3 regions of the Proteiniborus sp. DW1 genome follow, and region 1 is predicted to be linked to each of the others. Evidence: predicted binding sites of a transcription regulator. Region 1 holds the regulator's gene; each other region holds the start of a gene.
The links. The regulator Rex, encoded in region 1, represses fermentation and respiration genes when NADH is low (regulators of the CRP and FNR family bind a similar motif). The targets are predictions, from matches to a motif close to ATTGTTAANNNNTTAACAAT.
Positions count from the first base shown of each region.

Region 2: a site for Rex is predicted at 3,360-3,379, ahead of DW1_RS04635 (YeeE/YedE family protein). Genes of this name have one in related genera too.
Region 3: a site for Rex is predicted at 1,885-1,904, ahead of DW1_RS08300 (L-threonine 3-dehydrogenase). Genes of this name have one in related genera too.

Region 1 is NZ_FMDO01000007.1:90,294-95,704, forward strand. It holds gene abc-f (ribosomal protection-like ABC-F family protein) at 1-1,776, opposite strand, end outside; gene DW1_RS01785 (redox-sensing transcriptional repressor Rex) at 2,012-2,650, shown strand; gene DW1_RS01790 (acyl-CoA dehydrogenase) at 3,046-4,185, shown strand; gene DW1_RS01795 (electron transfer flavoprotein subunit beta/FixA family protein) at 4,204-4,998, shown strand; gene DW1_RS01800 (electron transfer flavoprotein subunit alpha) at 5,070-5,411, shown strand, end outside.
Region 2 is NZ_FMDO01000017.1:2,970-8,380, forward strand. It holds gene DW1_RS04615 (MarR family winged helix-turn-helix transcriptional regulator) at 1-137, shown strand, start outside; gene DW1_RS04620 (DUF2238 domain-containing protein) at 375-1,082, shown strand; gene DW1_RS04625 (MalY/PatB family protein) at 1,123-2,319, shown strand; gene DW1_RS04630 (LysR family transcriptional regulator) at 2,312-3,223, opposite strand; gene DW1_RS04635 (YeeE/YedE family protein) at 3,391-4,695, shown strand; gene DW1_RS04640 (FAD-dependent oxidoreductase) at 4,735-5,411, shown strand, end outside.
Region 3 is NZ_FMDO01000032.1:5,679-11,089, reverse strand. It holds gene DW1_RS08305 (glucose-1-phosphate thymidylyltransferase) at 1-614, opposite strand, end outside; gene DW1_RS08300 (L-threonine 3-dehydrogenase) at 888-1,844, opposite strand; gene DW1_RS08295 (S-layer homology domain-containing protein) at 2,051-3,661, opposite strand; gene DW1_RS08290 (pseudouridine-5'-phosphate glycosidase) at 3,938-4,852, opposite strand; gene DW1_RS08285 (PfkB family carbohydrate kinase) at 4,854-5,411, opposite strand, start outside.

The sequences.
Region 1 (5,411 bases):
AATCTTATTTTCATGCTCTGATATGTTTTTTTCCAAGCTTTTTATTATTTCTCTTTGCTTTTTCTCAAGAAGCTTTTTATCTTTTTCCTTTTTCTTTTCAGCCTTAAGCTGAGTTTTTGTTTTTTGTACTTCATTATCTTCATCATCATAAATAGGGGCATTCTTTTTTTCTAGATAATATGAATAATTACCTAGATATTCAGAGATACCTGCACTAGATAGGTCTAGTATTTTATTTGCCACTTTGTTTAAGAAGTATCTATCATGTGATATTACTAGAAGAGTTCCATCATAGTTTTGTAGAGCATCTTCTAGGACCTCTTTAGAATCTATGTCTAGGTGATTTGTAGGCTCATCCATCAGGAGCAGATTTGCTTTTGACATCATAAGCTTAATAAGTGCCACTCTGCTTTTTTCTCCACCACTTAACTCTGATATTTCCTTAAAAATATCATCACCAAAGAATAGAAACTGGGCTAGAAGAGATCTTATTTGGTAGTGGTCTAATGATGGATTTTCATCCCATATTTCATCAACAAGGGTTTTTTCATCATTAAGATTAGATTGCTCCTGATCGAAATACCCTATATTTACATGGTGACCGAGTTCAATTTTGCCATCACTAATAGGGACTTTACCCATGACCATTTTGAAAAGAGTTGTCTTTCCAACACCATTAGGACCAATAAGTCCTACTTTTTCTCCTCTGTATATCTTAAAATTCACATTGCTAAACAGCTTATGGTCACCAAAGTATTTACTTAGATTTTCTACAGATATAACATCATTTCCGCTCTTTATTTTTGGCTCAAATTTAATTTTAGACTTTTTATTCTCACCAAGAGGAGTCTCAATTCTCTTCATTTTATCAAGCATTTTTTGCCTGCTTTGAGCTTGCCTAATGTATCTTTGACCACCGTAGGACATAAATCTTCTAATGATTTCTTCCTGTCTAGAAATCTCCTTTTGTTGTTCCTCATATTTTTTTTCTAAAAGTTCTAGCTCATCTTTTCTTTTTTTCATAAAGGTAGTATAATTTCCACTATATATTTTAAGTTGAGTGTTTTCCAAATAAAATATTTTAGATACAGTATTGTCAAGAAAGTACCTATCATGTGATATTATTATTGCTGCACCCTTATATTCTTTAATGTATCTTTCTAGCCAGTCTATAGCTTGTATGTCAAGATGGTTAGTGGGCTCGTCTAAAAGTAGAATATCAGGCTTGCTTAGAAGTAGCTTTGCAAGCATAACTCTCGCCTTTTGGCCACCACTTAAATGAGATATGGGCATATAAAATTGCTCTTCACTAAAGCCTAATCCCTTTAGAGTACCTTTAATTTCACTTTTAAAACCATATCCATTTTTGTTTTGAAACTCTTCCATAAGATGGGCATATTCATCCATTAATGAATCTAATAAATTAGACCCTTGTTTTTGTCCTTCAATACTAATACTATTTTCAAGCTCTCTTAATCTATTTTCCATTTTTATTAAAGGTATAAATACTTCCATAACCTCATCAAAAATGGATTTATCGCTTTCTATTTGTGTATGCTGTTCAAGATAGCCTATTTTACAATCCTTTGATACATATATTTCACCTGAATCCATAGAAGTTTTTCCACATAGAATATTAAATAAAGTTGACTTGCCAGCACCATTAAGGCCAACAAGACCAATCTTTTCATTATCATTAAGTGAAAAAGTGATTTTATCCAGTATTGTATCTACTACATAGCTTTTAGATATATTGCTGCATGATAAAACTATCACTTTGTTTCCTCCTTGCCTTATCTAATAATTATAATTTTATCAAAAAACGTTTAAAAATGAAACAATAGGGTATGATTTTTAAATAGATAAGATACAATAGAGCTAAGAGGTTTACATTATTGATATGCAAGGAAGTGTTAGCATTATAAAATTGACAGTAAATTAACTGGGTGGTATAATAGCTTAAACATTTCCTTTGTGAGAAAATCTTGATTAGAGTAGGTGGATAATTTTTATGGAGAGAGAAAATAAAGTTTCTATGGCAGTCATAAGAAGACTTCCTAAATACTACAGATACTTAGGAGAACTATTAGAAAAAGATATAAATAGAATATCATCTCAAGAATTAAGTAATATAACTGGTTTTACAGCTTCCCAAATTAGGCAGGATTTAAATAATTTTGGTGGTTTTGGGCAACAAGGTTATGGTTATAATGTTGAAGAATTGCATAAGCAGCTTGGAAAAATCTTGGGATTAGATAGAACCTATAAAGCAGTTATAGTAGGTGCAGGGAACTTAGGTCAAGCAGTAGCAAACTATAGAGGATTCGAAGATGCTGGTTTCAGGCTTTTAGCATTATTTGATAAAAACCCTAAACTAATAGGGCTAAAGATTAGAGATATTGAAATACATGATGTTGACATGCTTGAAGACTTTATTACTGATAATAAAGTCGAAATAGGAATCATAACTACACCAAAGGAACAGGCTCAGTGGGTAGCGGATATATTTGTAAAAAGCAATATAAAGGGCATATGGAATTTTGCTCCTACTGATTTAAAGATTCCTGAAGATGTTGTCGTTGAAAATGTTCATTTAAACGAAAGCTTGTTTATCTTATCATATATGTACAAAGAAGTGAATAATAAGTAAAAGTGTCCCAGTACTGGACACAGTATAAAGTTATAGTATACAAAACAGACTACATTCTAGAATATAGTCTGTTTTTTTGTTGTATTGTTCTTAGATAAAGTAAATTACTTGTCGATTTTTTAAATAGATAATAAAATATAATTGAATCATTTTTAGGTTTGTTATCAATTTAACGTAGTTGATAATTTAATACATTATAACCAATATGTAAGCTTGTAAAATACCTGTTTATTGAATTGATGTTAAGAAAATGTAAGATAAAAAATAACTAAGGCAATAGATTATTGAACTATATTAGCGTATAATAAAATTAATGACAAGGAGTTTACATACTTGAAACTAAGTATGTCTAAAAATTATCAATGTTTCATAGAGAATAATGAGGAGGGAATGACATGAATTTTAGCTTTACTAGCGAGCAGGAAATGATAAGAAAGACCATGAGGGAATTTGCTGAAAAAGAAATAAAGCCTATAGCGGCTGAAATTGACGAGACAGAAAGATTCCCTATGGAAAGTGTACAAAAGATGGCAAGATATAACATGTTAGGTATACCAGTGCCAGAGCAGTATGGTGGAGCAGGGGGAGATGATATAGCTTATGCTATAGCTGTAGAGGAATTATCTAGAGTATGTGGAACTACGGGGGTAATATGTTCTGCACATACATCTCTTGGATGTTGGCCTATTCTAAAGTATGGTACGGAAGAACAAAAGCAAAAATACCTGATTCCAATGGCTAAGGGTGAATATCTAGGAGCTTTTGGTCTTACAGAGCCAAATGCAGGAACTGATGCAGCTGGACAACAAACTGTGGCAGTTCCTGATGGTGATGACTATGTATTAAATGGAACTAAAATATTTATAACAAATGGTGGACAGGCAGATGTTTACATAATTTTCGCTATGACTGATAAGTCTAAAGGCACTAGAGGAATAAGTGCATTTATAGTAGAAAAGAATTTTCCAGGATTTAAAATTGGTAAAAAGGAAAACAAGATGGGTATTAGGGCTTCTTCTACTACTGAACTTATATTCGAGAACTGTAGAGTTCCGAAGGAAAATCTACTAGGGGAGTTAGGTAAAGGCTTTAAAATAGCTATGACCACACTTGATGGTGGAAGAATTGGTATAGCTGCACAAGCATTAGGAATAGCTCAAGGAGCATTAGATGAGACTATTAAGTTTGTTAAAGAAAGGCAGCAATTCGGCAGGGCAATAGGACAGTTCCAAGGAGTTCAATGGATGATTGCTGATATGGTTACTAAGGTAGAGGCTGCTAGACTAATGGTATACAATGCTGCTTATAGAAAATCAGCAGGGCTAGATTATGGTAATGCTGCTGCAATGGCAAAGCTATTCGCATCTGAGACAGCTATGGAAGTAACTACAAAGGCAGTACAGCTACATGGTGGCTATGGGTTTACTAAAGATTATCCTGTTGAAAGAATGATGAGAGATGCTAAGATAACTGAAATATATGAAGGAACTTCTCAAGTTCAAAAAATGGTAATATCAGCAAATGCATTGAGATAGAAAAGGAGTGAGAATGCTATGAGAATAATTGTTTGTGTAAAGCAAGTTCCCGATACTAACGAAGTCAGAATAGATCCAGTAAAAGGAACTCTTATTCGTGAAGGTGTTCCAAGTATTATAAATCCAGATGATAAAAATGCTTTAGAGGAAGCTCTAAAAATAAAGGAAGCTCATGATGATGTAGAAGTAATAGTGCTTTCAATGGGACCTCCTCAAGCTAAAGAAGCTTTAAAGGAAGCTATTGCAATGGGAGCAGATGAGGCTATACTATTAAGTGATAGAGCTTTTGCAGGGGCTGATACATGGGCTACATCTATTACATTGGCTGCTGCTATAAGAAAAATTGGGAAATACGACATAATATTCTGTGGTAGACAAGCTATAGATGGAGATACAGCTCAGGTGGGACCACAAATAGCTGAACATCTAGGACTTCCTCAAATTACATATGTGGAGAAACTTGAACTAAGTGGCAAAGGTGTTATTGCACATAGAGCATTAGAGGATGGTTATTATGTAATTAAGTCAGAGATGCCAGTGGTTCTTACTGCCATAAAAGAATTAAATGAACCTAGATATCCTTCTATTAAAGGCATATATAAGGCCTATAGAAATGAAGAATTAGTCAAAGTTTGGACGGTTGATGACATAGATGTAGATAGGGAACAAATTGGCCTTAAAGGTTCACCTACTCAGGTTAAAAAATCATTTACACCTGCATCAAGTAAAACAGGTGGTGAAATGCTAACTGGTAGTCCAAGTGAAATTGCAAGACAGTTTGTAGTGAGGTTAAAGGAGAGACAAATTATATAGTCGTATTATGCAAATGTTCACTTAATATTTCTATCCTAGTAGTATTAAATTTTTATGTTGAGGTGATATAAATGGCTGTTAAGGTTATAGATGAAAAGTGTACTGGCTGTACTACATGTGTTGATGCCTGTCCGTTTGAAGCTATAGAGATGAAAGAAGATAAAGCATATATCAAAGATAGCTGCACAACATGTGGTGCTTGTGTAGATGCTTGTCCCTTTGATGCAATAGTCAAAGAAGACGAGGCTAAGATAGAAACAGATGACATATCTAAATACAGAGGAGTTTGGGTTTTTGCAGAGCAAAGAGAAGGTAAATTATTAAACGTTTCAGTTGAGCTTTTAGGAGAAGGTAGAAAAATAGCAGATAAACTGGGAGTAGAGTTAACAGCAGTTTTACTTGGGAACAAGGTA
Region 2 (5,411 bases), on a different contig from region 1:
TTCTACGCAATGTTACAGATGAAGAATATGATGTGTTTGAAACTGTTTTGAGCAAAATATATAGAAATATTACAGATGAACTAGATAAAGGTAATTCTTTTAATACCTCTAATACTTATTCTGCCATTATTAATTGAGGATAAAGTTACAGCAGTTTTTCTTGCAGAGCCAGTAGCAGACTTTATAGCAGTGACAGTTACTGGAATAATGTTTACAATGCAGTTTAGAAAGATATTAAGAAAATTAAAAGAATAAATACTCCCTTTCAAGTTACATTATAGTAAAATTATAGGAATAAATAGTTTGAAATGCTATAATTAAATAATAACAAGAGAGTTAATATCTATAAATATTATCGGAACAGGAGGGGGATTATGGGGAATTATGCTGTAAAAAAGAAAAGGAATCTTAAGGAAAAAATAGGACTATTACTTTTTTTAATCTTAATTATCTGTATTATCTATGTAGCAGCTATGATTATTATTTCGCCAACAGAAGCAGAAAGTGATGCTGAGTATGTTAGGGTAAAAAGTGACTATGTGCTCTCCCTTTTACAATGTGCTCTAGGACTTATTGTTATGTTTATTCCATCAATTATAGAAAAGAAAATATCCATTGACATACCTGACAGTATGGAAATACTCTATTTTACTTTTTTATTCTCAGCCATAGTTTTAGGCGAAGTAAGGGATTTTTATTATGTTATACCTTATTGGGATAAAATACTTCATGCCTTTAGTGCAGGAATGCTTGCTTCACTAGGATTTGTCTTAGTAGCTATATTCAAAAAGACAGAACGATTGAAATACTATTTAAGCCCACTTTATATTGCTTTGTTCTCATTTTGCTTTGCATTGACAATAGGTGTTGTATGGGAGATTTACGAATACTTAGCTGACGGATTACTATCTCTTAATATGCAAAAATATGCATTAGCTGATGGTACAAAACTGATAGGTAGAGAAGCACTTGCAGACACAATGGATGACCTTATAGTAGACACTTTAGGGGCTTTAGTTATTACTATATTAGGATATTTTTCGCTAAAAAAGCAGGAGGATAGAAATCAAAATAGTAATTAATATTATTAAAGAAGATTTTATGATAAGGAGTGTTATTTTCATGAATAATAGAGCACATGTGAGGTATGACTTTGAAACACTTGTGGATAGAACAGATACAGGCTCAGCAAAGTGGGAACTAATAAAGGAATGGAATCCAAATGCATCAAAAGGAGTAGTTCCATTTTCAGTGGCTGACATGGAATTAAAGAATCCCCCTGAAATAGTGAAGGGGCTCCAAGAATATTTAGATTCAGCTATCTTAGGATATACTATTCCTACTGAAAGTTATTATAATGCAGTATGTGGCTGGATGAAAAAAAGACATAACTGGGATATAAGGCCAGAATGGATTGTTAATACACCTGGAGTTGTTACAGCTTTTTTTGCAGGAATTAAGACTCTCACAGAGCCTGGGGATGGCATTATTGTAATGTCACCAGTATATTATCCATTTTATCATGCAATAGAGAGAAATGACAGAAATATAGTGAAAAATCCGTTAATAAGTACAGGAACATCATATAAAATAAATTATGAAGACTTAGAAGAGAAAGCTAAAGACCCGAAGAATAAGGTATTATTGTTCTGTAGTCCTCATAATCCAACTGGTAGAGTTTGGACAAAAGAGGAGCTAGAAAAAGTAGCAGATATATGTCTAAGAAACAATGTGTTTATCATTTCAGATGAGATACATAATGATCTCATTATGCCGGGTCATAAACATACAGTATTTGCTACTATTTCTGAAGAAGTGAAAAATAATATGATAGTATGTACAGCACCAAGCAAGACCTTTAACATAGCTGGCTTACAGAATTCAAATATTATTATACCAAATCAAAATATTAGAGAAAGATATAATAAGGTTCTTGAGTCAAATGCCATAGGACTAGTAAATATGATTGGTTTGAAAGCCTGTGAAATAGCTTATACTCAATGTGAAGACTGGCTGGAACAGTTAATAGAATTAATATATCACAATCACTTAGAGCTAAAAAAATATATCCAAGAGAATATTCCACAGATTAAAGTTTATGACTTGGAAGGCACCTATCTTCAATGGTTAGATTTTAATGCTTTTGGATTAAGTAACGAACAGCTAGAAGAATTGATGCACAAAAAAGCAGAATTATATTTTGACGAAGGATATGTATTTGGGGAAGAAGGTAGTGGATTTGAAAGGTGGAATATCGCTTGTCCGACTCAGGTCATGATGGAAGGATTAGAGAGACTAAAAAAGGTATTTGCTAAATAGCGAATACCTTTTCTTCTGAAACAGATAATAGAAAATCTTTAAAACTCTTTTCAAAAGGGTTTAACTCGTGTTGCTTTCTTTTAATAAATGCATAGCTGTATTTAAGACTTGATTTAGCATCAAAGTCATCTAGCCTAATTTCCTTAAATAGATTTCTTTCTATCTCAAATTGTATGCAGCTTCTAGGGAGAAAACTAAAACTTCTATTGTTAAAAATAAATGATTTAATAATGTCTATACAATTGCTATATAGTAGTACATTAAGTTCTTTTAGATCATAGCCATTGGCTTTTGTAAATTCCTTAATAAGTCTATAGTCAGTACAACACTTATCTCTTATAACAAGAGGTGCTTTTAGAAATTCGTCCTTGCACATAGAATCTTTGGGATAGGACGAGTGAGTAAAAAATACAAGCTCATCATCACAGAATTTTTTTTCCTCTAAAACATCTACCCCTGATGGAGCTATTATAATTCCAATATTAGAATCATAGTTTAATACACTTTCTATAACCTCGGGAGTACTATATATATCAATTCGTATATCAGCATCTGAATATACTTCCTTAAACTGATAAAGCTTTGACACAAGGTGGTAGGAACCGAAATTTTTACAGCAAGCAATAGAAAGTTTATTTTCTTTCATAGCCAAATCTTCAATACTACAATACATGTTTTCCTCTAAAGTAAAGATGGATTTTGCATACTCAAAGACAACTTCACCAACAGAAGTTAATAAAACTCCTTTATTAGACCTAATTAACAAAGTATGCCCTAATTCATCCTCTAAGTTTTTAAGTTGCATGCTTAAACCTGGTTGGGATATGTGAAGCTTTTGACTAGCTTTTGAAATACTATTATACTTTGCAACCCAATAAAAGGATTTCAAATAGTCTATATTCATAAAATCCTCCCCCTTTATAACTCCCAAGTCCTAATCATAAATAAGTATTATACTGTATAAGAATACCTTATAATCCCAAGTCCTAATTCTATTATATACTATACTTAGAGATAAGCCAATATACTTATCTCGTAAAAATGTTAAATAAATAACAAGGAGGTAGTAAAATGATTAAACAAGAGTCAAGAAATCAAGAGACAAAAATCAGCAAAATACAACCAATCATTGGTCTTATCCTTCTAGTTCTAATTATTCTTCTAGGAAATCATGTTTTTAAAAATGGTGGAACTATGACCCTTAATCTTATCACTGGAGCAATTTTAGGTTATATTTTTACACGTTCACGTTATGGATTTGCAGGTGGAATTAAGAGACTTTATATTACAGGAGAGGGTAGTCTTACAAAAGCACTATTAATTATGTTTGCAATATCAGCTATTGCAGCAGCAGGAATACACTGGGGAGCAGCAGCGAAAGGCGCAGTGCCAGCATTTATGGCAGGAGTAGGACAAGCGGTTATTCCAGGTACAGGTAGTGTAGGGATGATAAATATATCACTTATAGTGGGAGCCTTTCTTTTTGGTATAGGCATGATGATTGCAGGAGGTTGTGCTTCAGGTACACTTACTGATGCGGGAGAAGGCTCAGTAAGAGCTCTTATCGTAATGCTATTCTTTGGATTTGGAGGAATTATTGGTCTTATAGCAAAGCATGGATTCAGTGAAACTGCATTAGGTAAAATTGGTGCAAGAGTATATTTGCCAAATATATTTGGTTACATAGGTGCAGTTTTAGTAACATTTGGATTCCTATTAGTTTTATATTGTATCACAAGAAAATACGAAGATATTAGAAAGAAAAAAGGTACATATCAGGAGAATATTTATGAAGCAGATGAACTCCCACTTAAGGAAAAGGGACAATTCAAGTTTTTCAGCTACAATACTTATCATAAGTTCTTTGTAGAAAGATGGAGCTTTACAAAAGGAGCTATTCTAACATCTGTTATGTTCATATTTATCATAAATACAACTGGCAATAGTTGGGGAGTTTCTGGTGGGTACCCTCTATGGGTTATGGCACTATTAGATAAGTTTGGAATTGAATTCACTTCACCAGCACTTGCTGGAAATGTAAAGGCTATACAAAATGGCTTATTAAATCATGGTGTAACTTTAAGAAATCTTGGAATGATAGCTGGTTCAGCAGTGGCATTCCTTTTAGCAGGTAGATTTAAATTAGACTACAAATTTAGTATAAAAGATGTTGTGTTCTACGCAATAGGTGGACTTTTACTAGGATTTGGGGCAATGTTTGCTGGTGGTTGTAATATAGGAGCATTATACTCAGCTATTTCAAATTTTTCATTATCAGGATGGGTTTATCTTGTATCAGCTGGGTTAGGTGGTATAGTTGCATTAAGATTATTTGAAGGTAAAGTAAATACTATACCAGCTAGATTTAAGAAATAACTTAAATTTAGAACAATATGGAAAGGAGCAGGTGTAATTATGAGTAAAAGAATCTTAATAGTAGGAGGAGTAGCAGGAGGAGCATCAGTAGCAGCAAGGGTAAGAAGGTTAGATGAATTTGCAGAAGTCATAATGTTTGAAAAAGGACCTCATGTATCATTTTCAAACTGCTGTTTACCGAATCATTTAAGTGGAATGGTAGAAAACAGCGATGACCTAGTTCTAATGAATCCAGAGCAATTCAAAAAACAATATAACATAGAAGCGAGAGTAAATAACGAAGTTTTGAAAATCAACAGAGACAATAAAACCATCACAGTAAGAAATCTAGAGACAGGAGAAGAATACGAAGAAGGCTATGACAAGTTAGTACTATCACCAGGAGCTAATCCAATAGTGCCAAGAATAGAAGGACATGATAAAGACCATGTATTTACAGTAAGAAATGTAGTGGACATAGACAAATTAAATAGATATATAAGAAATGAAAAAGTAAAAGACATAGCAGTAATAGGTGGGGGATTCATAGGAGTAGAAGTAGCAGAAAACCTACAACTAGCAAATCAAGGCTATAATGTAACATTAGTAGAAGCAGCAGACCAAATCATGGCACCATTTGACTATGATATGGTACAGATATTACACAAAGAAATGATAGACAAAGGCATAAACCTAATAGTAGGAAACGGAATAGCAAAGGTAGAAGATGACTATAT
Region 3 (5,411 bases), on a different contig from region 1:
CCATTATCTATCAACCATTTTATCCCATCACTAATTTCATATTCCCCTGTCCATGAAGGTCTTATTTCCTTGCAGCCCTTAAAAATATTTTTGTCAAAAATATAAATTCCAGTAACAGCTAGATTGCTCTTAGGATTTTTAGGTTTATCTTCTATACTTAATACTTGTTTTTCTTTAACTTCTGCAATTCTAAAACTCTCAGGCTCTTCAACCTTATGAAGAAAAATGCTGCAATTACTAGTTGAATTATAAAAATCATCTATTAGTTCTTTTAAATTTAGTTCATAAAAATTATCTCCAATAATTACAATAAAATCATCATCTTGTACAAAATCCTCTGTAATAGCAATAGTATCTGCTAATCCTAGAGTTTGATGTTGATAAATAAATTCATATTCCAAATTTCTTTTTTCGTATTCCTTTAGATAGCTTTTAAAGATTTCTTCATGCTCACTTATGACTATGCCTATCTCAGTTATATCTGCCTTTAATAGAGAATCTAGAATATAATAAAGAACTGGTCTATTTGAAACAGGTATAAGCTCTTTAGGTATGGTATGAGTAATAGGCCTTAATCCAGCTCCTTGACCACCACATAATATTATTCCCTTCATTGATGCACCTCCTTATACTAAACATATAATTAATACTTTATTATATGATTTAGCCTGCTATATGCCACTTATAAATCTAATATTCCCTGGGTAATAGTCAAATAGCGACATACAGCATTTATGCCTAAAAGAATAATGCTCTAATTTGTACTTTTATGTAAAAAATGATTGAAATAGACTTAAAGTTTCTTGTTAAAAAAATACCTTATAAAATAGACTTTTTCTGTCTATTTATAAGGTATTCTTAAATAGCTCCATTTATTTTAATTCTAATTATTTACCTAATTTAATTCTCAATTTTTCTAACATATCAGTAGTCATTGCTGCTAAATCGTATTTTGGATTCCATCCCCACTCTTCTCGAGCTGCACTGTCATCAAGTGAATTAGGCCATGAATTAGCTATGCTTTGTCTAATTGGATCAACATCATAGTCCATAACAAAGTTTGGAATATGTTTTTTGATCTCTGCGTAAATATGTTCAGGCGCAAAGCTCATCGCTGTTACGTTAAATGCATTTCTATGAATTAACTTAGCAGGGTCAGCTTCAGCAAGCTGTACAATAGCATCTATAGCATCAGGCATATACATCATGTCCATGTAAGTACCTTCTCCTATAAAGCTTGTATACTTCCCTTTTTCTATTGCATCATAATAAATATGTACTGCATAGTCTGTAGTTCCACCACCTGGCAAAGCTTCATAGGAAATTAAACCTGGAAACCTAACTCCTCTAGTATCAACTCCATATTTTTGATAATAATAATCGCATAAAAGTTCCCCTGAAACCTTAGTTACACCATACATAGTTGTAGGTCTTTGAATTGTATCTTGTGGAGTGTTATCTGCTGGAGTAGATGGTCCAAATGCTGCTATCGAGCTAGGTGTGAATACAGATATTCCAGTTTCTCTTGCTACTTCAAGAACATTAAACAATCCACCCATGTTAATTTCCCAAGTAAGAGTTGGGTTCTGCTCACCAACTGCAGATAATACAGCTGCTAAATGTATAACTGTATCGATATTATATTTCTTAACTACATCAGCTATCTGTTGCGCATCTCTTACATCAACAAGTTCAAATAAACCAGATTCTATTAACTTTTCTGCTCCTGCTTTTTTGCTTCTACTACTAGCGATTACATTATCTTCTCCATAGTTTTTTCTTAAATGCATAACTAGTTCAGTACCTATTTGCCCTAAAGCACCAGTTACTAGTATTTTTTTCATAATTCCACCCCCATTATTGTTATAAAGCGATTTTAAACTCCTTGTTTATTATATCACATTATAGTTTAAACTTTAATATTAATAATTATTACACTTTTTTTATATTATAATAAACAACACAGTTATAAATAAAAAAAGCTCCAACTAATCATTATAATTAGAGAAGCTTTTCTTTAAACTGATTATTATATTATAATATTTTTCAATTAATCAAAATTAATAGAATCCTTTACCCTATTTAATACAGCAGCCATTTCTGCTCTTGTCATTTTTACTCTAGGTCTAAAGGTCTTGTCCTCAAATCCAACAAAAACACCTGCATAATTCATTTGCATAATTGAATCATATGACCAACTAGGTTTTACATCGATGAAAGGATTTTTGTATTCCTTGATATCAGTACCATAGTTAGTAATCCTACTTAGAAGTGTAGCCATTTGTTCTCTGGTAACAGGTTCATCTGGAGCAAACTTTTTATTACCTACACCCACAAATATACCTTTTTTGGCTGCTATTTGAACTTCTTTATTTGCCCAATGAGTTGAAGGAACATCAGTGAATTTTTCTCCATTGATAACATTTGTATCTTCCAACTCTAGTGCACGAACTAAAGTAGCTGCTGCTTGAGCTCTTGTAATAGTTTCACTAGGCGAAAAGTTGACATTGGAAGTTCCCTTCATCCACCCCATACCAACCATTGAAAGTATATCATTTTTAGCCCAGTTATTGTCAATGTCAACAAAATACTTACCATTCAGCCAAAGCTTATAATATTCCCAAGTGCTAGGTAGCTCTTGCCCTAATGACCAGCTACCAGTACCCTTTAGATTGTATTTATGAACTAGTTGAAGCTTGTCTTTGATTGAATCCTCATTTTCAAACCATACTGTATATTTTCCTGGAGTTAGAGCCTTTCCATTGACTAATAGCTTAGTATCATTGACACCAATGGAAAAAGTAGCATATGGTGACATTGTAGCTTTATCAAAATATATATCACTATTGTAGTGTTTTATCACTGAGTTGGCTTTTGCTAAACTTATTCCATGTCCTCCGACAGATTCATTCTCGTTCCAGTATCTACCAAAAAAGGGGATGCCTAAAACAATCTTATCAGGACTAACTCTATTTAATGCATATTTTATTGAGCTCTCTACAAAAGTTTTGCTAGCAACAGGTCCTGGTTTGCTGCCATAATAGCTTTCATCATATGCCATAATCATTAGATAGTCACTATATTTTGCCAGTGCTTCGTAATCATATGAGCCATGCCAACCCTTAGTAAAACCTCTTGGATTTGCTGCTACTGCAACTGATAACTCTTTCCCTTCAGGTAATTTACTTCTTAAAATCCTCACAAAATCTGTATAATTTTCTCTGTCAACTTCAGTAACATTTTCAATATCTACATTAACTCCATCGAGATTATATTTTTTTATCGCTGTTACTATCTCATCAGCTAATTTTTCTCTATTCTTCAATGCTATTCTTCCTAATTCCCTATCCCAATGATTACTTATAAAGGGAACTACTTTTATATTTTGAGAATGCATACTACTAATAAATTCTGTACTTAGCAAACTTGTTAATAACAGACTTCCATCACTGTCAATATTAAAATAATTTGGAGAGATTACATCTAAGGAAGCTTTAGTCTTCTCAACTAAACTCTTTTGATTATTCACATCTCCAAAATATAGATATGTCATATTAAATTTGCTATCTGCTTGTCCCTCTTCTGGCTTCACTAAAAATATTGATAAGACCATAGTTATAACTAGAAATATTGAAATAAATAACTTCTTTTTATTTCTCATAGAATCCCTCCCTCATATACCTTACAGGAATTCTTTTGGAAGTTCAATGTACAAATTATGTAAACTAAAATAATAGACTCATTACACATATGTATTTAACGTATATGCAATGAGTCACATTGTTAGTTGAATAATTCATCGTAGTATCCTAGCAACAACTCTATCTAATTGTATGCCAAAGGCTTGGGTTGAGCCACAATATACGGCCATAATTCTATCATTATTAGTATATAAAATAATTAAACTTACTGATTTTATATTATGGATTATAAATAACTATAATCTGCTTAACTCTAATGCTAACTTAGCTGCTAGCTTAGCATTGTTATATACTAGTTGAATATTTGACTCTAGACTTTTACCTTTTGTTATTTCCTTTACTTTAGAAAGTAAAAAAGGAGTTGCTTCTTTACCTTTTATGCCTTTTTTATCAGCTTCTACTAGTGCCTCAGTTATAGCATTGTTTATATCATCATAGTTCATCTCATATTCATAAGGTATTGGATTACCTACAACTAAACCACCTTTTAGTCCCATATCCCATTTTGCTTTTAATGCTTTTGCTAACTCCACTTCAGAGTCCACTCTATAATCTACCTTAAAACCACTTTTTCTAGTATAAAAAGCAGGAAATTCGTCAGTTCCAAATCCTACAACTGGTACACCTTGGGTTTCTAGATACTCTAATGTAAGTCCTATATCTAATATGGATTTAGCTCCTGCACATACAACTGCAACATTTGTATTGGCTAGTTCCTGTAAATCAGCTGAAATATCAAAAGTTTCTTGAGCATGTCTATGAACACCACCAGTTCCACCTGTAGCAAATACTTTTATTCCAGCCATTGCTGCTATTATCATAGTAGCAGCTACGGTTGTAGCTCCATTTAATTCTTTAGCAACTATAAAAGGCAAATCTCTTCTACTCGCCTTTAAAACTCCTTCACTATTTCCTAATAGCTCTAACTCTTCTTCATTTAATCCAACTGTTAAAACACCATTTAATATTGCAATAGTTGCTGGTACTGCACCATTTTCTCTTACTATTCTCTCAACTTCTTTAGCCATTTTTATATTCTCAGGATAGGGCATACCATGAGAAATAATTGTTGATTCTAAAGCAACTACTGGTTTACCTTTTTTAAGAGCCTCTTCAATTTCTGGCTTTACTTTCAAATAACTACTTAACATTTTATTCACTCCTCATTTTATTATATATACTATCAACTGATATGTTTGGGTTAATTGTGTTTTCATGGCTTAGTGCCATCTCTGAAGCATACATTGAAAATTGTATAGTATCGTCTAAATTCAAGTCATTAATATAACTATAAACAAGACCAGCCATAAATGCATCTCCTGCACCAGTAGCATTTACTACTTTTACTGCTGGGGGTTTAACGAACTTTTTCGTCAACTCATCTTTATAGAATACTCCTCTTTCTCCCAAAGTGATAAATACTCTCCTCAATCCCTTTTTCAAAAAAACTTCTGCTGCTACTTCTAAATCATGGTCACTTGTTATTTTAACTCCTGTTAATTCTTCTGTTTCGTAAATATTAGGTTTAATTGTATGAAAATAGCCAATTAATTCTTTAACTTTCCTAGCTTTTGTAGTAGACACTGTATCAACAAAGAAAATCTTATGTTTAAAATTGCTTAAGAGATACTCTATTACTTCCAGTGAAAGATTTGTATCAATTACTATAGCAGAAGAATTTTCAATAATTAAAGATTTTGTCTTTAAAAA